4 regions of the Arthrobacter sp. TJ-265 genome follow, and region 2 is predicted to be linked to each of the others. Evidence: predicted binding sites of a transcription regulator. Region 2 holds the regulator's gene; each other region holds the start of a gene.

Region 1 (7,751 bases), on a different contig from region 2:
GTCGTGGTGGATCAGGGCCTGGTCACCAGCCGCACCCCGGACGACCTCGAGGCGTTCAACGACAAGCTCCTCGAGGAGATCGAGGAAGGCCCCCACGAGGGCCAGACCCCATAACCAGGGCGCTCACCCGACCACCCACTGCAGGGCCCGCCGAACGGCGGGCCCTGCAGTGTCCTCGGGGGGGGGGGGGGAGGCCGCGAGGCCCGGGCGGTGATGGCGCAGCTCGCGCCCATAGGACAGGATCGGAGCATGACCGACCTTCCCTTCCCTGTCCGCCCCATGCTCGCCAAGGCCGTCGCTGCCGTCCCCGAGCCCGACAGCGTGCCCGGCGGCCTCGTGTACGAGCCCAAGTGGGACGGCTTCCGGGCGATCGTGAGGATCGCGGACGGCACCTGCGAGATCGGCAGCCGGGGCTCGAAGATGCTCACCCGGTACTTCCCGGAACTCGTCGACGCACTGCTCGAGAACCTCCCCGACCGCTGCGTGGTGGACGGGGAGATCGTGGTGCGGAAAGGGGAGCCGGGGGCGGAGCGGCTCGACTGGGACGCGCTCTCGCAGCGGATCCACCCGGCGGAGAGCCGGGTGAAGCTCCTGGCCGGGCAGACGCCGTCGTCGTTCATCGCCTTCGATCTCCTCGCGCTGGACGGCGCCGACCTGACGGGTGTGCCCTTCGACGAGCGCCGGAAAGCCCTGGAGCGTGTGGGGGAGTCCTTCGCGCAGCCGGTCCATCTCTCGCAGGTCACGCGCGACGTCGGGCTCGCGCGCCGTTGGCTGGTGGAGTTCGAGGGCGCGGGCCTCGACGGCGTCGTCGCGAAGCCGCTGGCCGCCGCCTACGAACCGAACAAGCGGCGCATGCTCAAGGTGAAGCACCACCGCAGCGCCGACACCGTGGTGCTGGGCTACCGGATCCACACGTCGGGGCAGGGTGTGGGGTCGCTGCTGCTCGGTCTCTACGACGAGGACGGCGCGCTGCGGAACGTCGGCGGCATCTCCGCGTTCTCGGACACGCGTCGGCTGGAGCTGGTCGACGAACTGGAGCAGGACGTGATGCGCGACGACGACGGCACCGCGGAACTGGGCGCCACCGAGCGGAGCCGGTTCGCGTCCGCGAAGGACGTCTCCTACATCCGGCTCCATCCGCGACGCGTGGTCGAGGTGCGGTACGACCAGATGGAGGGTGACCGCTTCCGCCACACGGTCCAGTTCGAACGGTGGCGGCCGGACCGGGAAGCCCGCTCGTGCACGTTCGACCAGCTCGACCTCCCCGCGGCCTACGATCTCAGCCGCGTACTCACGGGTGGCGTCACGTCCCCGGGGTGACGCCCGGCGGGTCAGTACCGCTCCGGTTCCTCGCCGAGCTCGAAGTGGCGTCCATGGATGTAGGTGGGGGTGATCTCCACATAGGTGTACTTCCGCGTCGGGATCCAGGGCCTGAGCGGCAGAGTGTCCGCCTCGTCCACCTCGGACTGCGAGAGGATCACCCGGGCCGTGCCCTTGAGCACCACGCTCCAGGCCTCGTCGCCGGTGACCTCGTCCACCTCGAAGGCGACGCGCTCGTTCACCGTGAGTTCGGCCAGCTTCGTCCCCGGATTCGTCCGCATGAACAGTGCCCCGTTGTGCGCGACGAAGTTGAGCGGATAGATGTCCGGTTCGCCCAGCACGCTCACGGCCAGCCGACCGTACTCGGAGCGTTTCAGCATGTCCCATGCTTCGGCTTCGGACAGGACCGTTCCGGGTCGTTCGTCACTTTCCATGGCGTGATCCTCCTGGACGTCGGGGTGTCCGCCGTGGCGGATGCGGGGGTGATGCGGCATCAGTGTCCCCGACGTCCGCTGCGGGCACCAGAGTCGGGCGGCCCCGATGTCCGAGGAGCCCGGCCGGTCGATCGGCGCCGGGCCTGCGCGGTACGCCGTCGTTGTCGGTACCAGCCCCTACGCTGGAGCCGTGGAACCGACCTATCTCTGCAGCGGCGTGACCTGGGACGAGGCAGGGCCGTCCCTGTCGATGCATGAGGTGTCCGCGCTGCGCGCCGACTCCGGTGGGGAGGACGAGGGGCGGTGCGAGCTGCCGCTCAGCCCGGGCACGAGACTCGCGTTCGAGGTCACCGCCGAGGGGAAGTACTGCCTCGGCTTCCACCGGGTCCACGGACGGGAGGACCGCACCTGGGTGCCGTGTGCCGATGAGGCGCCTGCCGAGCGCGGCTCCCAGTGCGGGCGCTGCTTCGCACAGGACGACCTCCGTTACATGCACGACATCCACCGCTCCGGGATCGCCCCCGCCGGGCTGAAGCGCTACCTCGACCAGCCGCACTGGCTCTACGTCGCGACCTTCGCGGACGGCTCGACGAAGGTCGGGACGGCGTCGCACCTGCGGAAGCGGGCGCGCCTCGTGGAGCAGGGCGCCGTCGTGGCGCAGTTCGTCGCGTACGCCCGGGACGGGCGGATCGTGCGGATCCTCGAGGACGAGGTCACGCGCACGGTCGGCCTGCAGCAGGCCGTACGGTCCGCGACCAAGGCCGCGTCCCTGTGCGCGCCGCTGCCCGCGGTGCAGCTGGAGCACGTCAACGACGGCTTCGCCCTGGCGGCCCGGGGGCTGCTGGGTGGCGGCCTGGAGATCGAGGGTTTCGAGGTGGTCCATGAGGAGTTCGACCCGCCGCCGTCGTGGTCCGCCGTCCTCGGCCGACGGGGGCTGCAGCCGTATCCGTTGCCGCTCGGTCAGGGCAGGCACGGCGTCACCGTCCGCGAGGTACTCGGCCCGTCGGCGCTGGTCTCGATCGACGGCGCGGACCTCGTGTTCGTCGCGGACCTGGCCCAGCTCAAGGGCCGGCGGCTCCGGGCCGGGGACTTCAGCACGCCGGTGCCGGCTGTCCAAGAAGCGCTCTTCTGATGACCGAGGGGCGGGCGGCAGTAGAATCGGTGAATGCTGAATACGCCCTGGGAGACCGGCTCGGACCTGTACCGCAAGCTGGTGGTCTCCGCCCTGGTGACCACGGCGCTCGGCATCCTCATCGCCGTGGTCGGAGCCGTCACGGACCAGCGGACGCTCGTCTCGACCGGCATCCCGATCATCGTGGTCGGTATGGTGTGCCACGTTGCGGGCATGGTGGTGCGCTCGCGGGACACCCGGCGCCGCCTTCGGGACCGGCGCTGAGCCCGCACAGCCCGACGCCGCCCCCTTCCCGCGCCCTCAGCCAGGATCTCCCCGCCCGCCCGACGCCGTTTCCATCGGAGGAACCATGACCATCGACCCAGACCTGCAGGGGCGTAGCTACCCCGCAGGAGAGACCTACTCCGTCGGCCGTGAGGCGATCCGCGACTTCGCCCGGGCCGTCAAGGCGACACACCCGGCACACTACGACGTCGACGCCGCGGCAGCGCTCGGACACCGGGACCTGGTGGCCCCGCCCACCTTCGCGATCATCATCGCGCAGCGTGCCGACGCGCAGCTCATCGCCGATCCGAGTGCGGGGATCGATTTCACCCGCGTGGTCCACGCCGACCAGCGCTTCATCCACCACCGTCCGATCATCGCGGGCGACCAGCTCGTCGCCGAACTCCACGTGGACCAGGTGCGGGCCATGGGCGGCGGCGCGATGATCACCACGCGTGCGGAGATCTCGACGATCGAGGGCGAGCCGACGGCCACCACGACCTCGTCCCTCCTCGTCCGCGGAGAGGACCAGTAGCCATGGCAGTTTCCATCAGCACGCTCGAGGTGGGCCGGCAGATCGGCTCCACCACCATCGACATCACCCGCCAGGACCTGGTCCGGTACGCGGGCGCTTCGGGAGACCTCAACCCGATCCACTGGAACCAGGCCTTCGCCGAGGGGGTAGGACTCCCCGGCGTGATCGCCCACGGCATGTTCACCATGGGCGCCGTCGTCCAGCTCGTCACGGACTGGGTCGGCGACCCCGCCGCCGTCATCGATTACCAGACGCGGTTCACCAAGCCCGTGGTCGTCGAGGACACCACGGCGCAGCCCGGGGAGCCGGGTGCCGTGGTGGAGGTGACGGGCGTCGTCGGCGCGATCGACACCGAGCGGTCGACGGCGCGGATCGACCTCACCGTGACCTTCGCCGGGCAGAAGGTGCTCGTGAAGGCGCAGGCCGTGGTGAAGCTGCCATGACCGTGCCCCTGACCGGGACCCTCCTGGCCGACCTCACGACGGCACGCGTCGGGGGACCCGCGCGCACGCTCGTGGAGGCCTCGACCGAACAGGAGATCGTGGAGGCCGTCCGCGCCGCCGACACCGCCGGGGACCCGCTGCTCATCATCAGCGGCGGGTCGAACCTGCTGATCGGTGACGACGGCTTCGCGGGCACCGTCGTCCGCATCACCTCGAGCGGTTTCACCGTCGACGACGACGACGCCACGTGCGGCGGCGTCATGGTGAAGGTGCAGGCCGGGCACGATTGGGACGACCTCGTGCGGTACACCGTCCTTCACGCCTTCACGGGGCTCGAGGCACTCTCGGGTATCCCCGGCTCCACGGGAGCGACGCCCGTCCAGAACGTCGGGGCGTACGGTTCGGATGTCTCCCACACCATCGCCACGGTGCGGACGTTCGACCGCCAGACGGACAGCATCAGGAGCTTCACCAACTTCGAGCTGCAGTTCGGCTATCGGGACTCCCTGCTGAAGCGCAGCACGGTCGACGGGTCGCCGCGCTACGTGGTGCTGACGGTCGAGTTCCAGCTCGGCCTCGGACGCATGAGCACCCCGATACGGTATGCGGAGCTGGCCCGTGCACTCGGCGTCGAGGTCGGGGCGCGTGCCTATGCCAACGATGTGCGCCGTGAGGTGCTCGGACTGAGGGCCGGGAAGGGCATGGTGCTGGACGCACCGGACCCGGACACGTGGAGTACGGGATCGTTCTTCACCAACCCGATCGTGCCGCAGGATGTCGCGGACCGGCTGCCGGCCGATGCTCCCCGCTACCCGTCAAGTGAGGACGGCCACGTGAAGCTCAGCGCCGCCTGGCTCATCGAGCATGCAGGGTTCTCCAAGGGATTCGGTCTCGCGGACGATGACGGGTTCGCCGCTGCCGGCGGGCGGGCCGCGCTGTCGACGAAGCACACACTCGCCCTCACCAACAGGGGCGGCGGCTCGGCGTCGGACCTGCTGTCCGTCGCCCGCCTCGTGAGGGACGGGGTGGAGCGGGCCTTCGGGATCCGGCTGGAGCCCGAGCCGTTGCTCATCAACTGCGCCCTGTAGCGTGCCCGCCGTCGGCTGCCCGCTTGCTGCTTGTCGGCCGCGCACCCTCTGCGTCCCGCCCGACAGGTGGTAGGCGGCGCGTCTGCCGACAGGCAGTCGGCCCTCCAGCCTGGTCAGGCCGCGCGCCGGGCGAATCGGCCGCTGGCCCGGTTCGCGTGGGCCGACGGTCCGGCCTGTAGCTCGGTGCCCGGCCGAGTCGGCCGCCTGATCACCGGGTTCCCTCAGCGTGCGGGGGATCGGCGCGCCTGTTCGGCGGCGGCACGGGTGAGGACGACGTCCTGCCAGCTGTCCTCGCGCTGCACGAGCTGCCGTGAACAGAGCCACTGCGCAAGGCGTGAGGCGACGCTGATCTGAGCGAGCCGATCGTGGAAGTCCGGGAGGAGCTGGGGCGCAGCGAGGAAGTCGGGCAGCGCGTGCAGCAGCTCGCGCGCTCCCATCACCTGGACGTAGGGGTCCTCGGTGCCGAACTGGCGTTCCAGCGCGAGTAGTTCCTGGTCGGTGTCGGTCAGCCTGGTCGCGGCGACGTGTTCGAGGTAGGCGCGGAGGTGGACCTGGATCCGCTCGTATCGCAGCAGGCTCTCGGGGTGCCGCGTGTGGCCGCTGGCCGCGAAGAAGCGCCGGAGGACGATGTCTGCGTTCACGGGGTCCATGCGCCCATCCTGCCTGTGGCCTCCGACCTTTTCGTGCGGCTCCCGGCGGTACCGGATCCCCTGGCAGGGGTCCGTACTCGGCCGGTGATGGGCGCGAGGAGATGTGGACGAGGCGATGCTGACCTGTCCTCCACAATCACCGTCCGCCCTCGGAAATAGTACGTGCGTTCGATAAAATCAGGTATGGCTGTCGCACCGCTGGAGAATCCCCGAGACCCCGAACTCTCCCTCGGATTCGTGCACGCCGCGCTCGTGCAGGTGGCTGATTCATTGACGGCTCAGGGCCGGATGCTGTCACGGAGCGAGGCGCTGCGGACGCTGGTCGACGTCGAGGACATCTCGCGGGTCGTCGATTCCCTCCAGGTCTTCGCCGCGGGACTGGCGGAGGAGACGGATCTGGCGTCGGGTGACAAGCCTCGTGAAGTCGGTTCCCTCCAGACACGGGCGGAAGAGTCCCTCCGCACGTCCGAATCAGTCGGTGCGGCCGGGGTGAGGGCTTCCAGCGGAAGCGCGGCCGACAGCGCCGGCGGGAACCGGTTCCGGAACTGCGCGGACTACCTGCGGGCCAGGCTGGGTATCAGCCGCGCTGAGGCGAAGCGCAGGCTGGACCTGGCTCATCGCGTGCTGCCCGGTGTCGCTCCCTCGGGTGCGCCCCTCGAGCCGCAGTCGGCGGCCGTGAGTGCCGCGTTCGCCTCGGGCACCCTGAGCGGAAGGGCAGCGACGCTCATCTGTTCAGCAGTGGAACGGGCCGGCTGCCTCGCTGCACCCGAGCAGCTGGCGTCGATGGAACGTCATCTCACCAGTCAGGCACTGGAATCCGATGAGGATGTTCTGCGTGTCCTCGCCCGTCGCTGGGAGACCGTGCTGGACCAGGACGGTCAGGAGCCCACGGAGAAGGTTCTGCGGGCCCGTCAGGGCGTGTTCTTCAGGGGGCGGCGCAACGGACTGCGCATCCTCGAGATCGGGGCCACCGACGAGCAGTTCGAGCATCTGGTCACGGCCATGACCACCGCCACGAACCCCCGGAGTCCCAAGGCCGACCGCGCCGCGGACGCTTCCCAGTGCGTGAACGGTGCCGGAGCCGTGACGGACGGTGCAGGCGATCCGATCATGCCGTCGAAGGGACCGGGAAGTCCTACACGGGCGCAGAGCCTGCTCGACGGGCTGGTGGGTGCATGCCGCATCGCCCTGTCCACGTCCCTCCTGCCGGCAACCGGTGGCCACAGGCCCCAGGTCATGGTGACCATCGACTACCGCGACCTCCTCGACGAGCTCCGCAACACCCGCAGCCGGGACACCAGCAGTCACGACAGCAGCAGTCGGGATACGGCACGTCGAACCGGTGGTTCGACCGCCGGTCGACCTGCCGGTCGAACCACCGGTCGGGATACCTCGGGTGATGCCCGCACCGCCGGCTCGAGGGGCGGAAGCGGGACCGGGCGTGCCGTTTTCGCCGAGCAGCTAAGTGCCAGCACCATCCGGCGGATCGCCTGCGACGCGGACCTCGTTCCCCTGGTACTCGGTGGCGAGGGGCAGATCCTCGACATCGGCCGCGCAGGTAGGCTCTTCCCGCCACACGTGCGTAGAGCCCTCATCGCCCGGGACCGCGGCTGCGCGTTCCCGGACTGCACTGTTCCAGCCACGTGGTGCGAGGCCCACCACATGACGCCCTGGGCCTCCGGGGGTACCACCGGCATCGCCAACGGAGTCCTGCTGTGTGCACACCACCACCACACCATCCATGACGGCCTCTGGACGGTCGCATCGCACAACGGCATACCCTGGTTCACTCCACCGCCACATCTCGGTCGACCCGGAACCACCGCGCGGCGCAACAGGTACTGGCATGCCGAGCCCGGGTTGCCGGGTGGCGCCGGGGGCGCGG
Region 2 (7,751 bases):
CATCCCCGTACCGGGCGATCGCCCGCTCGGTCCACTCGGGGTCCTCGAGCGCCGCGGTGCCGAGGTTGACGCGTGTCGCTCCCAGCTCCAGCGCCGCCTCGAGCGATGCGTCGTCGCGGATGCCCCCGGAGAGTTCCACCTTGATGTCGAGGTTCCTGACGACGCGCTCGAGGAGGTCCTTGTTGGACCCCCGGCCGAAGGCTGCGTCGAGGTCCACGAGGTGCACCCACTCGGCGCCGGCGTCCTGCCAGGCGCGGGCCGCGTCCACCGGATCCCCGTAGCTGGTCTCGCTGCCCGCCTCGCCCTGCACCAGGCGCACGGCCTGGCCGTCGGCGACGTCGACGGCGGGGAGGAGCTCGAGGGTGGGCGATTCGGTGAAGGGGCTCATGGTCTGCTTTCGTACGGGCGGCGGCGCCGCGGTGGAGGGGCGGGGTGTGGCGGTGCGGGGCGGGGTCAGTCGCCGGGCAGCGTGAACAGGTAGGCGGCCAGGAGCGCCAGGCCGGCGAGGGCGAGGAAGGCGATCCACACCCAGCGCGGGAACTCCTGGCCGCGCAGGGAGAAGGCGCCGCCGATGAGGAGACCGGCGACTCCCATGAGCACGAGGCTCAGCATCGGGTCACCACCGGATCAGCGCAGCCCGTCGATCCAGTTGCGCAGGAGCCGGGCCCCCGCGTCACCGGACTTCTCGGGGTGGAACTGGGTGGCGCTGAGCGGACCGTTCTCGACGGCGGCGATGAACCGGCCACCGTGGTCGGACCAGGTGACCTGCGGCGGTTTCATGGCGGGCTGGGTGACGTCGAAGGACCAGTCCTGCACGCCGTAGGAGTGCACGAAGTAGAACCGTTCGTCGCGGAGTCCGTCGAACAGGACGGTGTCCTCCGGCGGTTCCACGGTGTTCCAGCCCATGTGGGGCACGACGTCGGCCTTGAGGCGTTCGACGGTGCCGGGCCACTCGCCTATGCCGGGCGTGCGCACGCCGTGCTCCACGCCCTCGTCGAACAGGACCTGCAGGCCCACGCAGATCCCCAGCACGGGCCGACCGCCCGCGACCCGGCGCCCGATCATGCGCAGGGCGTCGACGTCCTTGAGGCCCTTCATGACGGCTGCGAACGCGCCGACCCCGGGGACGAGCAGACCGTCGGCGTTCAGGACGTCGTCGGGCTTGGCACTGAGGACGACGTCGGCGCCCACGTGTTCGAGGGCGCGCACCACGGACCGGACGTTGCCCGACCCGTAGTCCAGGACGGTGACGGTGCGCGCGCTCATAGCGCTCCCTTCGTGGAGGGGATTCCCTCGACCCGCGGGTCCGGTTCGACCGCCGCACGGAGCGCCCGGGCGAGGGCCTTGAACTGGGCCTCGACGATGTGGTGCGGGTCGCGGCCGCCGAGGACGGTGACGTGCAGGCAGATCTGGGCGTGCAGGGCGAGCGCCTCGAACACGTGGCGCGTCAGGGACCCCGTGAAGTGCCCGCCGATGAGGTGGTACTCCTGGCCGGCCGGCTCCCCGCCGTGCACGAGGAACGGACGCCCGGAGATGTCGACGACGGCGCTGGCGAGTGCCTCGTCGAGGGGGACGGTGGCCTCGCCGAAGCGTCGGATGCCGGCCTTCGTGCCGAGGGCGATCCGCAGGGCCTCGCCGATCGCGATGGCCGTGTCCTCCACCGTGTGGTGGACGTCGATGTGGGTGTCCCCGGAGGACCTGATGGTCATGTCGATGAGCGAGTGCTTCGACAGCGCGGTGAGCATGTGGTCGTAGAACGGCACCGTGGTGTCGATCGACGACGCCCCGGTGCCGTCGAGGTCGATCTCGACGAGGACATTGGACTCGCTCGTGACGCGCTCGATACGGGCCGTACGGCCGCGGGCGGCATCAACTGTCATGGCATCTTCCTTCTGTGCGCGTCGTTCACGCGCGGATCGACGTGGGAACAGGACGGACGGCGCGAGCCGCCGGGCGGTCCTGCCCTTCAATTCTAGGTGTACCCGCCCTGCACGCCGATCACGGGGCCGCGGTCCGGCGGCGCGGGCCGAACCGCTGCTCCGCGGTGAGTGCCGATGCTCCCACGTAGCGGGCGAGCCACTCGTGCAGCGCGGCGGGTTCGCGCAGCAGCTCGTCGATGCCCGACGACGCGGAGGCGACGTCCGTCCACGCGGGCCGGCGCACGCGGTGGTTGACCTCGATGCCCTTCCACCGCAGCAGATCCGCCCGGGGATGGTCCGCCGGGTAGCCGCGGGGCACACGCTTCAGCGGTTGCGCCCGTCCGGGACGGACCATCATCCCCCGCGCGGTGATCGTCCCGATCGCGGCCACCAGGGCCGGGCCCGCGACGTCGTCCGCCACCGCGGCACGGAAAGCGGCGAGCTGGTCCGGTGCGGGAAGCGGCAGGCCGGTTGCCACGAGGAGGCCGATGCTGCTCACGCGGAGGAAAGCGCCCACACCGTCGGGCCGCTCGGCGACCGCTCCGATGAAGGTCTTGTACGGCGGACTGTCCGGCCGGAACCTGACGTCGTTGTGCGGGCGGTAGATCCGCCAGTCCGAGAAGACCGTCAGGGCCGCGCACACCGCGGCGAAGACCGGCCGGATGCCGACGTCGTACAGCCTGCGCTGGCGGGCCCAGAACTCGCGGGTGTTGTCCGCCTCCAGCCGCGCGAAGAACGATTGAGCCTCATCGAAGATCGGCCGATCCATGCGACACATGATCGGCGATGCGCCCGGGCGGCGCAAGGCCCGCATCGAGTGGCCCCGACACCCCCGGACCGACCCGGGATCGACGGTCAGAGCAGCGTCGCCAGGGCCGTCAGGAACGCCGTCGTCTCCTCCTCCGTACCCGCGGTGACCCGCAGGGATCCCGGGATGCCGACGTCACGGATGAGGACACCCGCGTCCAGGAGACCCTGCCAGACACGGTGCGGATCCTCGAGGCCCGAGAAGAACACGAAGTTCGCATCCGACGGCGCAGGCGAGAGTCCGAGGGCCTCGAGCTCCCGGACGATGCGGTCGCGCTGCACCTTGATCGCCTCGACGTTCGCCAGGAGCGTGTCCGCGTGGGTGAGGGCCGCGTTCGCGGTCGCCTGGGTGATGGCGGAGAGGTGGTAGGGCAGTCGGACGAGCCGCAGGGCGTCGGCGACCTCCGGCGCCGCCGCGAGGTAGCCGATGCGCGCCCCGGCGAGGGCGAAGGCCTTGCTCATGGTCCGCGACACGAGCAACCGCGGACGTCCGGGAAGCAGGGTGAGGGCGCTCGCGGTGCCCTCCTGTGCGAACTCGCCGTAGGCCTCGTCCACGATGATGATGGCACGCGCGTCCTCGCCGGCCTCGTAGGCCGCCTCCACGACGTCGAGGCCGAGCGCCGTGCCGGTCGGATTGTTCGGCGAGCACAGGAACACGATGTTCGCGCCCGATGCGCGGACGGCGTGGGCGGTGTCCTCCGGCGTCATGGAGTAGGCGGCGCCGCGGGCGGCGGTGACGTAGCGCGTGCCGGTCCCGCTCGCGAGCAGGGGGTACATCGAGTAGGTGGGCGGGAAACCGATGGCGGTGCGCCCGGGTCCGCCGAAGGCCTGGAGGACCTGCTGGAGCACCTCGTTGGACCCGTTGGCAGCCCACAACTGATCGGGCGTCAGGCCGTGCCCCAGATAGTCGGCGAGGTTCTTCCGCAGGTCGGAGAATTCGCGGTCGGGGTACCGGTTGAGGCCTGTGGTGGCCTTCGCGACCGCCTCCACGATGGCCGCGTACACATCTGCCGGCACGCCGTACGTGTTCTCGTTGACGTTGAGCAGGATCGGGACATCCAACTGCGGCGCACCGTACGGGTGCAGCCCGACGAGGTCGTCGCGCAGGGGGAGATTGGCTAGGGCTTCAACGGAGGAGGGCACTGCTTCAGTTTAAGGGACGCGGCAGTTCCTGCAGGAACGGCCCATGGTCCGGCGCTGGCGGGAAGCGGGAGCCGCTCACCCCGCGGCCGGTACCGCGATGCTCTGCCCTGCCTGCACCACGGAGCTGGGCAGGTCGTTGAGTTCGACGATCTCGGCGACGACGTCCCGGGGATCACGCTCCGGCGCGTGGCGCACGGCGAGATCCCACAGGGTCTCCCCGGTGACGACACTCACCTCGACCGTGGCCGTGGCCGTGGGTGCCGACTCCCCCGCCTGGGCGTGGGAGGTCAGGAACGCCGCGAGGAGGATCAGGGCCGCGACGCCCAGGGCGATGGGCAGGCCGACCAGGAGCAGGCGCCCTCGCCGCGTGAGCGTCAGGGGGCGGTCCGCACTCCGCTGCGTGGAGGGACGGGACGGCGCCATGAAGCTCGAGGTCGGGGAGGCGGCGGGGGACGCGGGCGATTCAGGCGTGGGGACGAGCCTGAGGTGGCTGTCGGGGCGAGCGGGCGTCCACAGCGAGCTGCCATGCAGTACGGGTGTAACCATTGCCGTTCCTCTTTCCTTCGAATGCCCTGACCGGGCGAAGCACCGGGTTCGAACACACGTTCTAATAAGCATCTGCCTATTTCTAGCATCTACGATCGACCCGTGTCGAGACTCGGTCGAACATATGTTTGAAAACTGCCCTCGACTGTCCTAGCGTGAAGAGATCAGGACATCGTCGACGGATGCTGCTCTCCGAGGGCCGTTCCGTGGTCGATGCATCTCACACAACCAGCCGCCTCTGACAAAACGGTTTCCGGACCACGGAAGCCGACCGGCGGCGACGACGGGATCAGCGATCCCAGGCGAAAGGCGCAACAGTGGCGGAATCACCAGCGGCAGCCCGGCAGGAATCGAACACTGCCGACGTTCCGGCAGACGCCGTGCCCATCTCCGCGGGCCGGGGCAGGCCGCGCGGCCGCTCCGTGTCCAAGGGGCTGACCGCCCGGCAGCTGACGATCCTCGAGACGATCCAGCGGTCGATCGCCGACAAGGGGTACCCGCCGTCCATGCGGGAGATCGGCGACACCGTGGGCCTCGCGAGCCTGTCCAGCGTGACCCACCAGCTGTCGCAGCTCGAGCGGCTGGGCTACGTGCGCAGGGACCCGAAGCGCCCGCGCGCCATGGAGGTCCTGCTCCCCCTGACCCTGGCCCCGGACACGTCCGGCGCTCAGGCCGGTCCGTCCCCGGACGGGAAGCCCACCGCCGAGCACCGGATCGCCGTCGACACCGCCCTCGTGCCGCTCGTGGGGCGCATCGCCGCCGGCGGACCGATCCTCGCGGACCAGGTGGTGGAGGACGTCATGCCCCTGCCCCGCCAGCTCGTCGGCCACGGTGATCTCTTCATGCTCAGGGTCTCGGGCGACTCCATGGTGGACGCCGCCATCTGCGACGGCGACTGGGTCGTGGTGCGCCGGCAGCAGAGCGCGCAGAACGGCGACATCGTCGCGGCGCTGCTCGACGAGGAGGCCACCGTGAAGACCTTCCGGCAGCGGGACGGCCATACGTGGCTCCTGCCGCAGAACACCCGCTACGAGCCCATCCTGGGTGACCATGCCAGCATCATGGGCAAGGTCGTCTCGGTGATGCGCGCGCTGTAGCGTTCGCGGCGACCGTCGTGTCGCAGCTGTCGTGTCGCGGCCGGAGGGACGCCTCAGCGCCCTGAGAGCCGCTCCAGGATCCCGGTGACGGTCGCGCGGTCCGTCGTCGCCCAGAAGGGCGGGAGGGCTGCCCGGAGGAAGCCGCCGTACCGGGCGTTGGCGAGTCGGCTGTCGAGGACGGCGACCACGCCCCTGTCCTCCGCCGCCCTGATCAGGCGTCCCGCGCCCTGCGCGAGCCGGACGGCCGCGTGCGTGGCGGACACGCTCATGAAGCCGTTGCCCCCGTTCCGGGCCACCGCCCGCGTGCGGGCGGTCATCAGGGGATCGTCCGGCCGCGGGAACGGAATGCGGTCGATCACGACCAGCCGGCACGAGGACCCCGGCACGTCGACGCCCTGCCAGAGGGACATGGTGCCGAACAGGCAGGTGTCCGGCTCGTCCGCGAACTGCGTGACCAGCGCGTTGAGCGAGGACTCCCCCTGGCACAGGATCTCGAAGTCGACCTTCGGACGCAATGCCTCCGCCGCCTCCTCGGCGGCACGCTTGGACGAGAACAGTCCCAGCGCACCCCCTCGGGACGCGGTGAGGAGTCCCAGGAGCTCTTCCAGTTGCGCACCGGAGGTTCCGCGCTCGGGCTTCGGCAGGTCCTTCGCCACGTAGAGCACGCCCTGGCGTGGATAGTCGAAGGGGCTCCCGACGTCGACGCCGGTCCAGGCGGGCGCACCGGGACCGCTGAGTCCCAGCGACCCCGCGACGGGACCGAACTCGGAACCGATCGCGAGGGTCGCGGAGGTCAGGATCACGGTGTGGTCCTCGAACAGTCCCTCCCGCAGCCGTCCGGCGACGGACAGCGGCGCGACGTTCAGCGTCGCGGGCGCGGTCTCGTCGGGTTGCGTGTAGCCGGAGCCCGGCGTGAAGCTGCTGGGACGCGACGCCCACACGACCTCGTTGAGGTCCGACGCCGCGAGGATCCGCTCGGCGAGCTCGAAGACCAGCGTGGTGCGTGAGCGGGCGACCTGCCGGCCGCCGTCGACGTCGGCTTCGGACTTGCCGTCCGTCTTCGTGTCCGACAGCGCCGCGCGGGACGCGTCCCGGACCTGGGCGAGGGCCTGCTCGAGATCCTCCGGGAGGCCTCCCGGCAGCAGGCCCGAGGGGACGAGTTCGGCGGCCGCCTCGAAGGCGTCGGCGGCCGTGTCGAGGGCGGCCGTACTGATGGAGGCGTGGCGGCGGAGCGCCGTGGCCGCCGCGCTCACCATCGGGGCGGAGAGCTGGCCGGAGACGGCTCCGGTCACCCGGTCGTGGAGTTCGTGCGCCTCGTCGATGACGACGACGTCGTACTCCGGCAGGACGGCGAGCCCCTCGAACGCGCTGATCGCGAGCATCGCGTGGTTGGTGATGACGATATCGGCGTCCGCTGCTGCGGCGCGCGCCTTCTCGCTGAAACACTCCCGGGCCATCGGACAGCGGGCGGCACCGATGCACTCCATGCTGGAGACGGACACCTGGCGCCACGCGCGATCGCTCACGCCGGGCACGAGGTCGTCGCGGTCGCCCGTCGCGGTCTCCTCTGCCCATTCACGCAGTCGCACGACGTCCCTGCCGAGTGCCGAGGACGGACCGTCGGCCGCGGGGGACGGGTGTGGCGTGGCGTCCTCGCCGAGGCTGAAGAGGGTGCCGGGCGCGTCCTCCTCCGGGAATCCGCCCCCGGTCTTGTGGAGGCAGACGTAGTTCGACCGGCCCTTGAGCAGGGCGACGTCGACGGGGCGCGTGAGCGCGGGCCGCACGGCGTCCAGGAGGCGCGGGAGGTCCCTTCCCACGATCTGGGCCTGGAGGGCGAGCGTGGCCGTGGAGACGATCGAGGGCCGGTCGCTGTCCATGGCGTGGGCGATCAGCGGGACCAGGTACGCGAGCGACTTCCCGGTCCCGGTGCCGGCCTGGACGAGCAGGTGCTCGCCCGAGCGGATGGACTCACTGACCTGCCGGACCATCTCGTGCTGGCCGGAGCGCATCTCCCCGCCCATGGCCGCCACCGCGGTGTCGAGCAGTTCGAGGGCCTGCCGTGCTTCGTCCGAGCGGGGAGCCGGGTCCGGCGCCACGGCGCCGGACCGCGTGCTCTCACTCATGCCGGACGTACGCCTCCAGCTCGGCGGCCAGGCCCTCCCGGACCATCACTTCGAGGCGGGTCCCCTCGCCGACGTGCTCGAGGCCGAGGATCTCGACGTCCTCCTCGTGGAGGCGG
Region 3 (7,751 bases), on a different contig from region 2:
CCTGATGGTCGCCGCGCGACCCGTCGCCGCCGTCGCCCTCGAGGAACCGCATGCAGCAGTCTGAGGTAGCCATCGTCACAGGCGCCGCCAGCGGGATCGGCCGCGCACTGGCCGTCCACTACGCGGGCCGGAACGTCCGGACCGTCATCGGCACCTTCCCCGGCGACCCGCACGATCCGGAGGAGACCCTCTCCGGCGTGCGGGCCGCGGGCGGTGACGCCGTCATCCACGAGGTCGACGTGCGCTCCACCGAATCGGTGGACGCCTTCGCCCAGCGCGCCCTGGACGAGTACGGGCGCCTCGACTACGCCGTCGCGAATGCGGGCATCCTGCGGAACGCCCCGCTCGACGACCTGACGGACGACCTCTGGAACGCGATGCTCGACGTCGACCTGACCGGCGTGCTCCGGACGCTCCGGTCGGCGTCCCAGCGGATGACGGGGCCCGGTGCGCTCGTCGCCGTGTCCTCGATCGCCGGGGGCATCTACGGATGGGAGGAACATGCCCACTACGCCGCGGCGAAGTCGGGCGTGCTCGGACTTATCCGGAGCGTCGCCTCGGAGCTGGGTCCGCGGGAGATCCGGGCCAATGCGGTGATCCCGGGCCTGATCGAGACACCGCAGTCCCTCGACCCCGTCAACTCCCTCGGCCCCGAGGGCCTCGAACGGGCGGGCAAGGACATCCCCTGGGGTCGTGTCGGCAGGCCGGAGGAAGTCGCGGACGTGATCGGCTTCCTGACCTCCGACGCCTCCCGATACGTGACCGGACAGTCGCTGGTCGTCGACGGCGGCCTCACCATCAAGATGCGCGCATGACGGCGGGCCCTGGCGGTCGCCGCACGGGACCCCGGGCCGTCGTCGTGACCGGCGGTGGCAGCGGCATCGGGGCGGCGATCGCCGAGGCGTTCGCAGCCCAGGAGGACAGGGTGGTGGTGATGGACCGTGTCCCCGGTCCGGGGATCATCGAAGTCGACGTCGCACGGGAAGAGAGCGTGAGGGAGGCTTTCGCGGAGGCACGCGACGGGATCGGGACCATCGACGTCCTGGTCAACAGCGCCGGACTGCTCACCGAGTCCCCCCTCGAGGACATGACGGTCGCACTGTGGACGGAGACCATATCGGTGGATCTCACCGGCGTGTTCCTGTGCTGCCGGGAGGTCATCGGTCCCATGCGGCACCAGCGATGGGGAAGGATCATCAACATCTCCTCGCAGCTCGGCATCAAGGGCGGCATGGGGCTGGGCCACTACAGCGCAGCGAAGGCAGGCGTGATCGGCATGACCAAGGCGCTCGCCCTCGAGGTCTCGGCGGACAACGTGCTCGCCAACTGCATCGCCCCGGGGCCGATCGAGACGCCGCTCGTCGACGCGATCTCCGAGGACTGGAAGGCCGCGAAGCGCAAGGAGCTGCCGCTGCGGAGGTTCGGCCTGCCGGCCGAGGTCGCACCGACAGCCCTGCTCCTCGCGAGCGATCCGGGCGGGAACCTCTTCGTCGGCCAGACACTCGGCCCCAACTCGGGTGACGTGATGCCGTGACGGCTCGCGTCCTGAACCCCTGATGTGCGGCGCGTGCGGGCGCGCCGGCATCGCGGATCCGGTCCTCGGCCCGGTCCGGCGGATGCGGGACCTGCTGCTCGTGGCCCAGATGGTCAATGTACTCGTCGACGGCCTGCCGGGCAGGCCGGTCGTCCGGGTGATCGGAGAAGGGTGGATCGTCGCAGGGCGCACGGGACGGACGAGCACCTGTGACACCGTGCGGGAACTCTGGCTCGCGATGCTGGACCACGGGCGAGGACCGGACGCGACCTCCTGCATCGCGGAACGGGTGGCGCGGAGTCTGCCCGGCGCGTCGCCGCTCGCGGACCGGGTGCTGCGAGAGGGAATGGCGGCAGCGAACGACTTCCTCGGCGGCGCTGCGGGGTAGGCCGGTCCACGGTACCGCCCGCTACCCGTTCGCGGAGCGGCAGCCTTCGCTCAGGTTTCCCCAAGGACTCGCCACTCGCCCTGATCCGGCGTCGGCCGTACAGCAGGATGGTGCGGGGATCAGTCGGCTGGGGAGGTGCGGGGCGCATGGGGGCAATGGATCGCGAGTGGTACCACGAGGGCCGCGACGCTCGGATGAAGGCCGTCCAGCGGTCGCCGTCGGGCAGGATCCCGCGGTGGGCGCTCGACGACGCCCTCGGCACGCCGTCCACTCCCCCGTCCTGGCGGGGCGCACCGACCTACGAGCGGGCGCCGGCCTTCGAGGGGGCGCCGGCCGGGAGGCGCAACGCATCGGGCCGCAAGCGGAAACGACGATTCGGCACGGTAGCGGGCCTGATCCTGATCGCCGCCCTGTATGCGACGCCGTCGTTGTTCGACCGCTTCGTCCTGCCGGTCGCGCTGCCCTACCTGCCCGGTGCCGACGTGCCGCCCCGTGGAGTCGAAGCCCACGGCGTGCCGCTCGGGACGCCGCCGCCGGCGCCGTCGTCGACGTCGTTCACGCTGATGGACTCGCCCGTCGAGGAGCAGGAGTGGGTGGCCTACGACCCCTGCCGTCCCGTGCACTACGTCGTCCGGCCCGACAACGCCCCGGCCGGGTCGGAGGGACTCATCCAGGAGGCCGTCGCCGCGGTGTCCGCCGCCACGGGCCTGCAATTCGTCGACGACGGCACCACCACCGAGGCACCCAGCGAAGAGCGCGACCTCTACCAGCCGGAGCTGTACGGGAAGACCTGGGTGCCGGTCCTGATCACGTGGACCAGCCCTGAGGAGATCCCGGGACTCGCCGGGGACATCGCGGGGCTCGGCGGCAGCGACTACGCCCAGGCGCCGGGGCAGCCGCTGGTCTACGTGGGCGGGCAGGTGCAGCTCGATGCGCCCGACGCCGCCATATCCCTCGGATACCCGGACGGACGCGCGTATCTGAGGGCGACGATCATGCACGAGCTCGCGCACGTCGTCGGACTCGACCACGTGGACGACCCCGACGAGCTGATGTACACGGAGAATGTCGGGCAGGCCTCGTTCGGCGAGGGCGACCTCGCAGGGCTCGCTCTCCTCGGCGCAGGGCCCTGCGCGCCGGGACTCTGACGCGGCCCGGGCGCCTACGCCGTCGCCGCGGCGTGTTCGACGGCGGCAGGAGGCACATTCGGGCCTCGGACCGCACTCCGAAGAAAATTCCTAAACAACAGAGGAAAAGTCCGCCATATCCCGCCGACGACGTAAATTAAGGAGATGAGCAATGACGCCCTCCCGACAGCCGTCCTACCGTTCGATCCCGACGGCGGCAGCGAACAGTCTGCCGAGGCGCTCGAGGCGCTGATTGCCACGGTCGAGAGGGAAGTCGACGAACTCCAATTCACCCGCTTCACAAACGACGACGCCGTTGCTCTGGGGCAGCTGATCGTCCAGTTGGGTGCGGGTCGCAACCTGCCGATCGCGGTCTGCATCCGACGGCCGGACCACATCCTGTTCCGGGCCGCACTCGACGGGACCACGCCCGACAACGACTACTGGCTCGACGCGAAGAGCCGCACCGCCGAACGATACCGCGTTCCCTCCCTGCTGGTCGGCCTCCGGGGGCGCCGCAATGGTGGGCGGGTGGAGGACGATCCCCTGTTCGACACGACGACGTTCGCCGCGCACGGCGGCTCCTTCCCGCTGTACATCCAGGGTGTCGGCCCGGTCGCCACGGTGACGGTCTCCGGCCTGCCGCAGCTGGAGGACCACCGGCTCGTCGTCGAGGCGCTCCGGACCTTCCACGCCGCCGCGGGCCTGTAGGCACCGGACCGACGCCGCTGCGGGTCTCGCATCACGCGGGCGGAATGATCCGCTGGGGCTCCTTCAAGGGCGCGGTCAGGATTTCGGAGAAGCGGACGACGGCGGGACGCCTCCGAGTGCGCCCGCAGGCTTGACGGCGCCTCGAGGGTGCCGGTGTGCGGAGTTGCGGTCCTGTGGAACAGAGGGCCGCTGGGATTCCACACCTGCTACCTATGTGGATAAGTGAGGGTGACTCTTCCTCCACATTCGCGCCCTCACCGCGCTATTAGTACGCACGTTCTATAAAATTGAGGCATGACCACCGCACCTGTCGAGGGCCTCACCGCACCTCCGGATTCCCTGGACGTGGCATGCACAGCGCTTGCCGAATGCGCCCGCGGTATCGGCCAGGTAGGTGGCACCCGGTCGCGGCAGGACGCCGTGGACTTCCTTCTGAGGATCGAGCACGCCTCGAGGATCGTGGACCACCTGCAGATCCTCGCCGCCCGTCTCGCCGAGGATCACCACCTTGCTGACAGTGACGACGAGCGACAGGGCGGCGGTTCGCTCCTTGCGCGGGCCGAGCAATCGATCAGCGGAAACGTCCTCACTGGTCCTGCCACCGAAACCTCGCCCGCATCGCCCGGCAACGGATTCAGGAACTGCACGGACTTCCTCCGTGCCACGCTGGGCATCAGCCGAGCAGAAGCGAAGCGCCGACTGTGCCTCGCAGACGTACTACTCCCCCGTACCTCGCCGACCGGGGCACCTGTTCCTGCCCGGCTCGCAACGCTGGGCGCCGCGGTGACCTCGGGCCGCATCAGCGGGCGGGCAGCGACGGTCGTCGCTCAAGCATTACAGCGGGTGGAGTTCTTCGCCACACCTCAGCAACTCGAGTCGATGGAGCACCACCTGACACGGCAGGCGATGGAGGCCGACGAAGACATCCTGCGGGTACTGGCACGTCGATGGGAAGGCGTCCTCGATCAGGACGGGCAGGAGCCGACGGAGAAGGTGCTGCGTGCGCGGCAAGGCGTCTTCTTCCGAGGGCGGCGCCATGGACTGCATTTCGTCGAGATCGGGGCGACGGATGAGCAGTTCGAGCTACTCGCGACTGTCATGAATTCAGCAGCGAATCCACGTGGCCCATCGGGACGGACGGATGCGGCTGCGCCGGGCGGCGGACCGGGGTCTTCGGGGCCCTCGAGGGCTTCGGACGTCCGAGGAGTACCGTGCACTCGACACACGGGGGCACACGCCTCTCATGACCGGCATTCACCGGATGACCGGGACGTAAACGAGAGCAGAGCCGGTTTCGCTGATCCCCCGATGGCAACGAGGGCTCAGTCCCTCCTGGATGGACTCGTCGCCGCCTGTAGGGTCGCACTGAGCACTGCAGCGCTTCCTTCGACCGGCGGCCACCGACCGCAGATCATGGTGACCATCGATCACAGGGACCTCATCGGCGCCTCACACCGGGCGGGGTATGCGGTTTTCTCCGGGCAGATGAGTGCAGGCAGCATCAGGAAACTGGCGTGCGATGCCGACATCATCCCGCTGGTGCTGGGCGGCAAGGACCAGGTACTCGACATCGGACGGGCGCAACGGCTGTTTCCCCCGCATCTTCGGCGAGCGCTCGTTGCGAGGGACAAGGGCTGCGCCTTCCCTGACTGCTCCATCCCGGCCAGCTGGTGCGAAGCACACCACCTGAAGCCTTGGTCCAGGGGCGGCACGACGAGCATCGACAACGGCGTCCTGTTGTGTTCACGCCATCACCACGTCATCCATCAGGGTGCATGGACTGTTCAGTCCCGCCAAGGCATTCCGTGGTTCACCGCCCCGCGGACGCTCGGCCCTCCGCGAAGCGCCCGACGGAACAGGTACTGGCAGGCCGGGCAATCCGTCGACGAGGCACTGGTCGAGGATGCCTCCGAGCTGAACGCGGACGCCTCGGAGCACACCACGGACTTCTTGGAGCACAGCACCGGATGATGGGTGAGCCCGGAGCAATGCACCTCATGCGCTCAGCCCTTCCGGTGCGTCCGGTGCGTCCGGTGCGTCCGGTGCGTCCGGTGCGTCCGATCCGTCCGATCCGTCAGGTCCGTCAGGTCCGTCAGGTTCGTCAGGTCCATCAAGTTCATTCGGAGCGGTGCACCCGATGCGCCCGGTCCGCCGGATGCATGTCGCGCGTGCGGTGCCCTCTCTACCACGTGCCAGGTGCCGGCCTTCGTGAATCAGGACCGTCCCCCACGGCACACCGAGGGCGACGGTCGCCTGGCACGCAGAAGGCGACGCCCACAATGGGACGTCGCCTTCACATCGCGGACCTGGACTACAGTGCTGCTTCGATGGCCTCCGCCACCGGCGTCTCACCGCTGTTGAACTGGATGGTCTTGTCCACTGTGCCGAGGTTGCCAAGCACGACTGCGGCCACGAGCGCGACGTCCTCGCGGGCCACCGAGTCCTGCTGCGGCTCGGCAGACACCTCGATCATGCCGGTTCCCGGATCGGTCGTGAGAACTCCGGGCTGGAGGATGGTCCAGGCCAGTTCCGAGTTGCGCAGGTGCTCATCAGCCGCAGCCTTCGATTCGGCATAGTGGAAAAAGCCGTTGTCCTCGGGGACTCCGTGGTCCTTGCGTGCCCCGAGGTAGGACACCATGACATAACGGCCCACCGACGCTTCCTGGGCAGCGTCCATCGAACGAATCGCCGCGTCACGATCCACGGCATACGTTGCCTCAGGGCTCGCGCCACCTGCACCGGCAGACCAGACGACGGCGTCGTGGCCACGGAAGACTTCAGTCATCTGCGCCACCGACAACTCGGAGACGTCAGCGACCACGGGGGTCGCGCCCGCCTGCTCGACATCGCCGGCATGGTCCTGGTTGCGGAAGATCGAACTGACCTGGTGACCCTGGCTCGTGAGGATCTTCGTGAGGTGCAGGGCTACTTTTCCGTGCCCACCGATGATGGCTACGCGTGACATGGGAACTCCTTCTGTCGAATGACTGATCGTCGGATACCTTGTCTTCGACGCTAGTCCCCGCACCTCGGGCTGGCCACCTTCCTGCGGGTGTTCCGCCGCCAGCGCAGGCCTATTCCCCAGGACCGCCGCCAATGCTCAGGACACCTCGGGACCCTGCTGACACGTCCGACCGGACGGGCCGGACTGCCGGTGCGGGACCCAGCGAGGCGTCAATAGCCGACGCGAAAGCGGCGAACCCGACCGACACCTTGGCACCACACCCGCGGAGGCGTCAGCGACCGATCAACCGATGCGTCAGGGGCGGATCGTCTGGAGTCGGTACCGCGCACCGCGATGCTCCTCGGGCAGACGATCGCCCTTCCCGAACAGCTTCTGCCGCAATGTCCCTTCCGTGTACTCCGTCGGATACGCACCACGCTTCTGCAGCTCCGGCACGACGAACTCGATGATGTCCTCGAAAGTCCCCGGGGTGATTGCATAGGCGAGGTTGAAGCCGTCGACGTCGGTCTCCTCGACCCACGCCTGGAGTTCATTGGCGACCTGCACACCCGAGCCGACGATGCGCGGACCGAGCCCACCGATCCCCGCCGACTCGGCGATGTCCCGCACGGTCCACGGCGAGCCGTCGTCGTTCACCTTCTGGAAGTTGGCCACGGCGGACTGGATGGCGTTGGACTTGACGTTGCCGAGCGGCTCGTCCGGGTCGTAGACGGAGAGATCCACGCCCAACCACCCCGAGACGAGCACGAGGGCTCCCTCGTAGCTGACGTACTGCTGGTAGTCGGCGTGCTTGGCCTGGGCCTTCTCCTCCGTCTCGTCCGTGATGACGGTGAGCAGCGTATAGATCCGCACCGAGTAGCGGTCACGACCCTCGGCTTCGACGGCATCCCGGATCTTCCTCGCCACGTCCTTCAGCCGCTCCTTCGTGGGTGCAGCGACGAACACCGCTTCCGCGTTGCCGGCCGCGAAGGCGATGCCACGGGAGGACGCGCCGGCCTGGAAGATGACCGGCGTCCGCTGCGGTGA
Region 4 (7,751 bases), on a different contig from region 2:
CGCCGACGGGATGCCCGTCTACGGGTCCTGCGCCGGGATGATCATGCTCTCCGACGTCCTCGCGGATCCGTCCACCGACCGCCTCGGCAACCCCCAGCAGACGCTCGGCGGCCTCGACATGGTGGTGCGGCGCAACGCGTTCGGGCGGCAGCGGGAGTCCTTCGAGACCGATCTCGCCTTCGGGGGACTCGCCACGACCGGGAGTACCGGCGGCACCGATCCGGTGCGTGCCGTGTTCATCCGTGCGCCGTGGGTGGAGAAGGTGGGCGAGGGCGTCGAGGTGCTGGCGCAGGTGCCCGCGTCGGAGACGCCGCAGCCCGGGCCCGCCCCGGACGGGGTCGGTGCCGGTACGGACTTGGAACCGGTCGCTAGAATTGTCGCAGTGCGTTCAGGGAACCTGCTGGCCACGAGCTTCCATCCGGAGGTCACCGGGGAGCGGCGGGTCCACGAACTGTTTATTCGGATGATCAGAGGAGAAGCGTAGGCATGTCGGGGCACTCCAAGTGGGCAACAACGAAGCACAAGAAGGCCGCGATCGACGCCAAGCGCGCGAAGTCCTTCGCCAAGCTGATCAAGAACATCGAGGTCGCGGCGCGGGCCGGCGGCGCCGACGTCGCGGGTAACCCGGGGCTCGAACTGGCCGTCTCCAAGGCCAAGAAGACCTCCGTCCCCATCGACAACATCAACCGGGCGGTCAAGCGCGGGGCAGGGCTGCTCGGCGAGGCCGTCGACTACCAGACCATCATGTACGAGGCCCGCGGACCCCAGGGCTCGGCCCTGCTGATCGAGTGCCTCACGGACAACAAGAACCGCGCGGCCTCCGAGGTGCGCCTCGGCATCTCCCGCAACGGCGGCACGATCGCCGATCCGGGCTCCGTGGCCTACCTGTTCGCGCGCAAGGGCGTCGTCACCCTGCCGAAGAAGGACCTCACCGAGGACGAACTGCTCCTGTCCGTCCTCGACGCCGGCGCGGACGAGGTCAAGGAGTCCGCCGAGACGTTCGAGATCGTCTCCGAGCCCCAGGACCTCCGGGCGGTGGTCGCCGCGCTCGACGAGAGCAGCATCGAGTACGAGACCGACGACGTCGAGTTCGTCCCGTCCATGCAGGTGGACCTGGACGCCGACGGCGCCCGGAAGTTCCTCAAGCTCGTGGACGCCCTGGAGGAGCTCGACGACGTCCAGAACGTCTACTCGAACGCCCACCTCCCGCACGAGGTCCTGGCCGAGCTCGAGAACGACGACTGACATCGTCCCTCCCGGCCCCGGACGGCGGACAGCCCCGTGACCTTCCGCGTGATGGGCGTCGATCCCGGGCTGACCCGCTGCGGGCTCGCCGTCGTCGACATCGAACCCAACCGGCGCTCCACCCTCGTGGCCGTCGGCGTGGTCGGCACCGACGCCGGGCAGAGCCTCGACCAACGGCTCCTGGTCATCGCGGAGGCCGTCGACACCTGGCTGGACCTGCACCAGCCGCAGGCACTCGCCGTCGAGCGCGTTTTCAGCGGCACCAACATCAGCACCGTCATGGGCACCGCGCAGGCGTCCGGCGTCGTCATCGTGTCCGCGGCGCGCCGCGGCATCCCGGTGGCCCTCCACACGCCCACCGAGGTGAAGGCCGCGGTCACCGGCAACGGGCAGGCGGACAAGGTGGCCGTCACGAAGATGGTGACGAAGATCCTCCGGCTCGACACGCCGCCCCGGCCCGCGGACGCCGCCGATGCCCTGGCCCTCGCCATCACGCACGCATGGCGCAGGGGAGTGGGGACGCAGGGCGCAGCCGCCGCCGGCGGACTGGTCACGCCCGCGCAGCGCATGTGGGCCGAGGCGGAGGCCCGGGCCCGACGCCGCTGAGTGCGGCCGTGCGGTCCGACCCCGGGCCTCTGCGGCTGCCCGGCGGAGGGCTCGGCAGCTACTGATCGACGACGCCCGTGTCGTCGCCCGCTCAGCGCGAGCTGCGGACGTCCAGAACGGACCGCACCCCGGACAGTGCGTCGCCCACCCGCGCCTCCAGGCCCGGCCCCCCGTCGTCCGCGAGCCAGGCGTGCAGGCACTGCCGGAACAGCGCGAACCCGATGGCTGCCAGGATCTCGGACTGCTCGGGTGGGAACCCGCGGCCGATCAGGGCCGTCGTCACGTCCTTCTGCCACCGGGCCTGCTTGGCGAGTTCCCGTCCCGACAGCGCGATGTGCGAGTCGATGACGCGCTGGCGCCGCTTCAGCAGATCACGCCGGGACTCGACCGCCGCCGCGAGCGTCCCGAGCGCCTTCCTCATCTGCACGTCGGCGCGGACGGGGCCGGTGTCCTCGGCGATGACACCGATCAGCAGCGGCAGGAGGTCGTCGTCGTCGGCGAAGAGCACTTCCTCCTTGTCGGCGAAATAGCGGAAGAACGTCCTCGGGGTGACCCCGGCCGCGAGCGCGATGCTCTCGACGGTCGACTCCGCGTAGCCGCGGTCGACGAACTGGCTGATCGCCGCGTCCACGAGGCGACGGCGGGAGTCTTCGGGCCAACGGGGCATTCCCCGATCCTACCCTTGTGTCACTTTGTGACATCAACTATAGTCTTCGCCATGACACAAACTGTCGTCACGTCACCCACGATCCTGCTCACCGGCTTCACAAGCGGCATCGGGGCACGGATGCTCGAAGAGCTTCTCGGGCATCCCTCACGGCCGAGCCTCGTCCTCCTTGCCCGGGATGCTGCGGGCCTCGAGAACACCCTCGAGCGCGTGCGTGCAGCCGGGGTCGTCGCCACGGGTGCACGCGCCGATCTCGGTGACCTCGGCTCCGTTCGCGCGGCGGTCGAACAGGTCCACACGGCGCAGGGACGGGGCGCGGTGCACCCCATCGACGTCGTGCTCCTCAACGCCGGCGCACAGTTCACGAGCAGGCGGCGTGCCGGAGCGCAGGGCCACGAGCTGACCTTCACCGTCAACGTGATCGCGCAGCACCTGCTCCTGCGAGGGCTGGAACCGCTCCTCGCCCCGCGCGCCCATGCGGTCCTCCTGGGCTCCTCCACCCATCGGGGCAAGCAGGCGAGCTTCAACCTCGTCCCGGACCCGCAGTGGCGGGATCCCGAAGACCTCGCCCGGGCGGACCCTCCGTCGGAGGGCCCGACGCGGTTCGCCGACGAACGCGAGCAAGGGGGCGTCGCCTACGCCTCGAGCAAGCTCGCGCTGGTGACCCTGGCCCACGAATGGGCGGAGCGCCTCGCCGCGTCCGGGCGTCGGCTGAACACGTACGACCCCGGGCTGGTCGCCGGGACGGGGCTGGGCCGGGACATGCCGGCCTCCATGTACTGGGTCTGGAAGTACCTGATGCCGGCGATGAGCGTCCTCCCGGGAGCCTCGACCCCGCGGGCCACCGCCCGTCACGCGGTCCGGCTCGCTCTCGGGGACGCGCACGGGTCGCTGAACGGCGGCTATGTGGAGATCGGTCGGGTCACCCGAGCGGAACCGGTCACGTTCGCGACGGATCGGCGTGAGCGGCTGTGGACCTGGCTCGAGGACGCGGTCGAGGAGTACCTGCCGACCTATGCCGCTGCCGGCGGGTCCCCGTGATCCTCGTCGGGCCGGGCCGAACGTGTCCGTCCTCGCCGACCCGGCACCCGCCGTCCTGCCGGCGCCCACCGTCGTGGGGATCTCGCCGGCCCTCCTGTGATCGCCGGTGCGCGGGCAGTCACCGCCCGGATCGAGGCGTGGGGTAGGGGCAGGCCGGGGCTGGGCGGGCCCCGCCCGGCGGCGGACCCGGTGTGGCGGCTCGATCGCGGGCCGTTTCGCCGGTACCGTAGTGCATTAGAACGTATGTTCGACGTCGGGTGGACGCCCGGCGGTCCCGCCCGCAAGTGCCCCTGGAGCCCTTCATGATCAGTTCCCTGCGCGGAACAGTGACCCACGTGGGCCTGCACTCCGCCGTCCTCGACGTCAACGGCTTCGGCATGCAGGTCCAGGCGACCCCCCAGACCCTCGCCGGGCTCCGCGTGGGGGAGCAGGCAAGCGTCGCCACGGCCATGATCGTCCGCGAGGACTCGATGACGCTGTTCGGCTTCGAGGACGCCGACCAGCGCGAGGTCTTCGAGACACTCCTGGCCGTCAGCGGCGTCGGGCCCCGCCTGGCACTCGCCGTCCTCGCCGTCCACACGCCCGAGGCCATCCGTATCGCCGCGGCCTCGGGCGACGACAAGGCGTTCAGCAAGGTGTCCGGGATCGGACCCAAGGGCGCCCGCCGGATCGTCCTCGAGCTCGCCGGCAAGCTGGTCCCGCTCGACACCAAGCCCGGGGTGCCCAAGCAGACCTGGCAGGGCCAGGTCCTCACCGCCATGATGGGCCTCGGCTGGTCGGAGAAGGACGCCGGCGCGGCGATCGACGCCGCCGTCGACGAGGCGCCCGAGGTCGCCGCGACCGGTGACGTGGGCCAGATCCTGAAACTCACGCTGCGTCGGCTCGGCCAGGACGGCGCCCGCAGCTCGGCCCGGACGAAGGTGGGCACATGACGGACAAGCAGCAGGAGGAGGCGCCGCTCGTCGCGCCCGCCGCCGACCCCGAGGACCGCGCCGTCGAGGCGGCACTCCGGCCGAAGAACCTCGACGACTTCGTGGGCCAGAAGCGCGTGCGCCGGCAGCTCTCGCTCGTCCTGGAGGCGTCCCGCCTGCGCGGGCGCAGCGCGGACCACGTGCTCCTCTCCGGCCCGCCCGGCCTCGGCAAGACGACGCTCGCGATGATCATCGCGGCCGAGATGAACGCGCCGCTGCGCATCACGTCCGGGCCGGCGATCCAGCATGCCGGCGACCTCGCCGCGATCCTCTCCTCCCTCACGGAGGGCGAGGTCCTCTTCCTCGACGAGATCCACCGCATGTCCCGGCCCGCCGAGGAGATGCTCTACATGGCCATGGAGGACTTCCGCGTCGACATCATCGTCGGCAAGGGGCCCGGCGCCACCGCGATCCCGCTGGAGCTGCCGCCCTTCACCCTCGTCGGCGCCACGACGCGCGCGGGGCTCCTGCCCGGACCGCTCCGCGACCGCTTCGGTTTCACCGGGCACCTCGAGTTCTACTCCACCGATGAACTCGAGCTCGTACTCCGCCGCTCCGCCATGCTCATGGACATGAAGGTCAACTCGGCCGCGTTCGCGGAGATCGCCGGCCGGTCCCGTGGCACGCCGCGTATCTCCAACCGCCTCCTCCGGCGTGTCCGGGACTGGGCGCTGGTCCACGGCGTCGACCTCATCGACGCCCGGTCCGCCAGTGCGGCACTGGACATGTACGAGGTGGACGCCCGAGGACTCGACCGGCTGGACCGCTCGGTACTCACGGCGCTCATCACCAAGTTCAACGGGGGACCCGTGGGCCTGTCGACGCTCGCGATCGCCGTGGGCGAGGAACCGGAGACGGTCGAGACCGTCGCCGAACCCTACCTGGTCCGCGAGGGCATGCTCGGGCGCACGCCGCGCGGCCGGATCGCGACGGCCGCCGCGTGGCGCCACCTGGGGATCGAGATGCCCGCGAACGTCGCCGCCGCGATGCCCGAGGACCTGTTCTCCGTCACGCCCGAGGACCTGATGGCCACCGAGGCGACCGTCGACAGCTGGGCCCAGCCGGACTCCTGACGCGGGGACGCCCAGCAAACGGCTCTACACTGGTGTCTCACGATGTGTGCCGTGGCACAGTCCTGCCACTCACACCCCAGCCCCAGGAACGGATCTCCAGTGCTTGCACATGTAGTCGCCCAACCCACGACCGGACAGACCGGCGGATTCGACATCTTCAGTCTGCTGCTCCCGCTGGCCCTGGCCTTCCTCATCTTCACCATGTTCCGCAGGCAGCGGAAGGCGCAGCAGCAGGTCAAGGACATGCGCACCCAGATGGAACCCGGCACCGAGGTCATGACCCAGTTCGGTCTCTTCGGGACCATCGCCTCGATCGACCAGGAGAACAACAAGGCCGTCCTCGAGCTGTCCCCGGGCACCTTCGCCACGGTCCACACGCAGGCGCTCTCCAAGGTGGTCCAGCAGGAACCGGCGGTCGCCGCCCAGGACGCGGACGCGACGGTCGCGGATCCGGCCGATCGCAGCGGGTACGACGCCACCGCGGTGCCCGACGACGTGTCCTCGATCGACGGCGTCGACCGCACCCCGGCCGGCGGTTCCACCGCTGCGGGGACCCCGGGGTCCACGTCCGGCGTCGAGAGCCCCGAGGAGACGCTGGAGCGCCTGAACCGGGACCCGCAGCGGGAAAACCGCGACGCGCGCGACGCCCGCGACCCCAAAGCGAATCCTGACAACTAGCATTTCGTAGGGCCCCGGTACCCGTACCGAGGCCGTCACGATCACCCGGCGCAGCCGACGCGCCACTGCATAAGGACATCCCACCATGCCTCGTACCGGTACCGGGACGGCAGCCAAGCGGACACTAGTCTGGCTGGGCGTACTGACAGCACTGCTCGCAACCCTGCTGGGAGCGGGCGCCCACTGGAGCACCGCGAGCTGGAGCCCGCGCCTGGCCCTCGACCTCGAGGGCGGAACCCAGATGATCCTGGCCCCCCGGGTCCAGGACGGCAGCGAGATCACGCCCGAACAGCTCGACCAGGCGGTGGAGATCATCCGCCAGCGCGTCGACGGGTCCGGTGTCGCGGAAGCCGAGATCAGCACGCAGTCCGGCCAGAACGTGATCGTCTCGCTGCCGGGCACCCCCGACGCACAGACGCGCGACCTCATCCAGGCCTCCGCCCAGATGGAATTCCGGCCGGTCCTCGCCGGTGGTCCCGGCCAGGCCCCGGCCGCCGAGACACCCACCCCGGAGGACCAGCTCCCGACGCCGGCCGCCGAGCCGCAGAACGCGAGCGATCCCAACTGGATCACCCCCGAGCTGTACCAGGAGTTCGAGGCCCTCAACTGCCTCGACCCGGCAGCACTGGAGCCGGCGGAAGAGCCCGCGCCCGCCGACGAGCCCATGGTGGCGTGCGAGCCCGATACCCAGGGCAAGTACATCCTCGGCCCCGTCGAAGTGCCGGGAACCGACATCACGACGGCGAGCTACGGACTGGAGCGCAGCCAGGGAGGCCAGACGCTCAACAGCTGGGCCGTGAACATCGACTTCAACGACGAGGGCACCGAGACCTTCCGCGAGGTCACCGAGCGCCTCTACGCGATCGGGCAGGGCGACCCCCGCAACCAGTTCGCGATCGTCCTCGACGGCCGGATCGTGTCCGCGCCCACCACCAACGCCGTCATCCCCGACGGCAACCCCTCGATCAGCGGCAACTTCACCGAGGAATCCGCGGCGGCCCTGGCGGAGCAGCTCAAGTACGGTGCGCTGCCCATCAGCTTCGAGATCCAGAGCGAGCAGCAGATCTCGGCCACCCTGGGCGCCGACCAGCTGCGCCTCGGGCTCATCGCGGGCCTGATCGGCCTCCTGCTCGTCGCCGCCTACTCGATGTTCCAGTACCGGCTCCTCGGCCTGGTCACCATCGCCTCACTGGTCGTCGCGGGCGTCCTGACCTACCTGGCCATCTGCATCCTCGGCTGGACGGAGAACTACCGTCTCTCGCTCGCCGGCGTCGCCGGCCTCATCGTCGCCATCGGCCAGACCGCCGACTCGTTCATCGTCTACTTCGAGCGCATCCGCGACGAGCTGCGGGAGGGACGCGGACTCGTCTCCGCCGTCGAGAACGGGTGGCGGCGCGCGAAGCGCACCGTCCTCGCCTCAAAGGCGGTGAACCTGCTGGCCGCGCTCGTTCTCTTCTTCGTCGCCGTCGG

The links. The regulator LexA, encoded in region 2, represses DNA repair genes until DNA is damaged. The targets are predictions, from matches to a motif close to TCGAACANNTGTTCGA.
Region 1: the regulator LexA is predicted to act here: its motif matches at 6,023-6,038, upstream of AC4D2E_RS01570 (HNH endonuclease signature motif containing protein).
Region 3: the regulator LexA is predicted to act here: its motif matches at 4,027-4,042, upstream of AC4D2E_RS10840 (HNH endonuclease signature motif containing protein).
Region 4: the regulator LexA is predicted to act here: its motif matches at 3,795-3,810, upstream of ruvA (Holliday junction branch migration protein RuvA).

What each region holds. Positions count from the first base shown of each region.
Region 1 is NZ_JBZCND010000001.1:323,036-330,786, forward strand. It holds gene AC4D2E_RS01525 (type 1 glutamine amidotransferase domain-containing protein) at 1-114, shown strand, start outside; gene AC4D2E_RS01530 (ATP-dependent DNA ligase) at 250-1,320, shown strand; gene AC4D2E_RS01535 (pyridoxamine 5'-phosphate oxidase family protein) at 1,332-1,754, opposite strand; gene AC4D2E_RS01540 (DUF2797 domain-containing protein) at 1,945-2,886, shown strand; gene AC4D2E_RS01545 (hypothetical protein) at 2,920-3,150, shown strand; gene AC4D2E_RS01550 (FAS1-like dehydratase domain-containing protein) at 3,236-3,685, shown strand; gene AC4D2E_RS01555 (MaoC family dehydratase) at 3,688-4,128, shown strand; gene AC4D2E_RS01560 (UDP-N-acetylmuramate dehydrogenase) at 4,125-5,216, shown strand; gene AC4D2E_RS01565 (hypothetical protein) at 5,438-5,866, opposite strand; gene AC4D2E_RS01570 (HNH endonuclease signature motif containing protein) at 6,050-7,751, shown strand, end outside.
Region 2 is NZ_JBZCND010000005.1:99,018-106,768, reverse strand. It holds gene priA (bifunctional 1-(5-phosphoribosyl)-5-((5-phosphoribosylamino)methylideneamino)imidazole-4-carboxamide isomerase/phosphoribosylanthranilate isomerase PriA) at 1-388, opposite strand, end outside; gene AC4D2E_RS15725 (hypothetical protein) at 454-612, opposite strand; gene hisH (imidazole glycerol phosphate synthase subunit HisH) at 628-1,266, opposite strand; gene hisB (imidazoleglycerol-phosphate dehydratase HisB) at 1,263-1,880, opposite strand; gene AC4D2E_RS15710 (DUF2461 family protein) at 1,999-2,688, opposite strand; gene AC4D2E_RS15705 (histidinol-phosphate transaminase) at 2,775-3,869, opposite strand; gene AC4D2E_RS15700 (LysM peptidoglycan-binding domain-containing protein) at 3,945-4,415, opposite strand; gene lexA (transcriptional repressor LexA) at 4,796-5,512, shown strand; gene AC4D2E_RS15690 (ATP-dependent DNA helicase) at 5,566-7,635, opposite strand; gene hflX (GTPase HflX) at 7,628-7,751, opposite strand, start outside.
Region 3 is NZ_JBZCND010000002.1:490,718-498,468, forward strand. It holds gene AC4D2E_RS10810 (MFS transporter) at 1-64, shown strand, start outside; gene AC4D2E_RS10815 (SDR family NAD(P)-dependent oxidoreductase) at 51-815, shown strand; gene AC4D2E_RS10820 (SDR family NAD(P)-dependent oxidoreductase) at 812-1,534, shown strand; gene AC4D2E_RS10825 (hypothetical protein) at 1,557-1,922, shown strand; gene AC4D2E_RS10830 (M10 family metallopeptidase domain-containing protein) at 2,069-3,070, shown strand; gene AC4D2E_RS10835 (heme-degrading domain-containing protein) at 3,215-3,760, shown strand; gene AC4D2E_RS10840 (HNH endonuclease signature motif containing protein) at 4,220-5,731, shown strand; gene AC4D2E_RS10845 (SDR family oxidoreductase) at 6,072-6,725, opposite strand; gene AC4D2E_RS10850 (LLM class flavin-dependent oxidoreductase) at 7,020-7,751, opposite strand, start outside.
Region 4 is NZ_JBZCND010000001.1:1,577,392-1,585,142, reverse strand. It holds gene pdxT (pyridoxal 5'-phosphate synthase glutaminase subunit PdxT) at 1-484, shown strand, start outside; gene AC4D2E_RS07520 (YebC/PmpR family DNA-binding transcriptional regulator) at 487-1,245, shown strand; gene ruvC (crossover junction endodeoxyribonuclease RuvC) at 1,282-1,851, shown strand; gene AC4D2E_RS07510 (TetR/AcrR family transcriptional regulator) at 1,943-2,518, opposite strand; gene AC4D2E_RS07505 (SDR family NAD(P)-dependent oxidoreductase) at 2,570-3,559, shown strand; gene ruvA (Holliday junction branch migration protein RuvA) at 3,862-4,491, shown strand; gene ruvB (Holliday junction branch migration DNA helicase RuvB) at 4,488-5,603, shown strand; gene yajC (preprotein translocase subunit YajC) at 5,703-6,281, shown strand; gene secD (protein translocase subunit SecD) at 6,367-7,751, shown strand, end outside.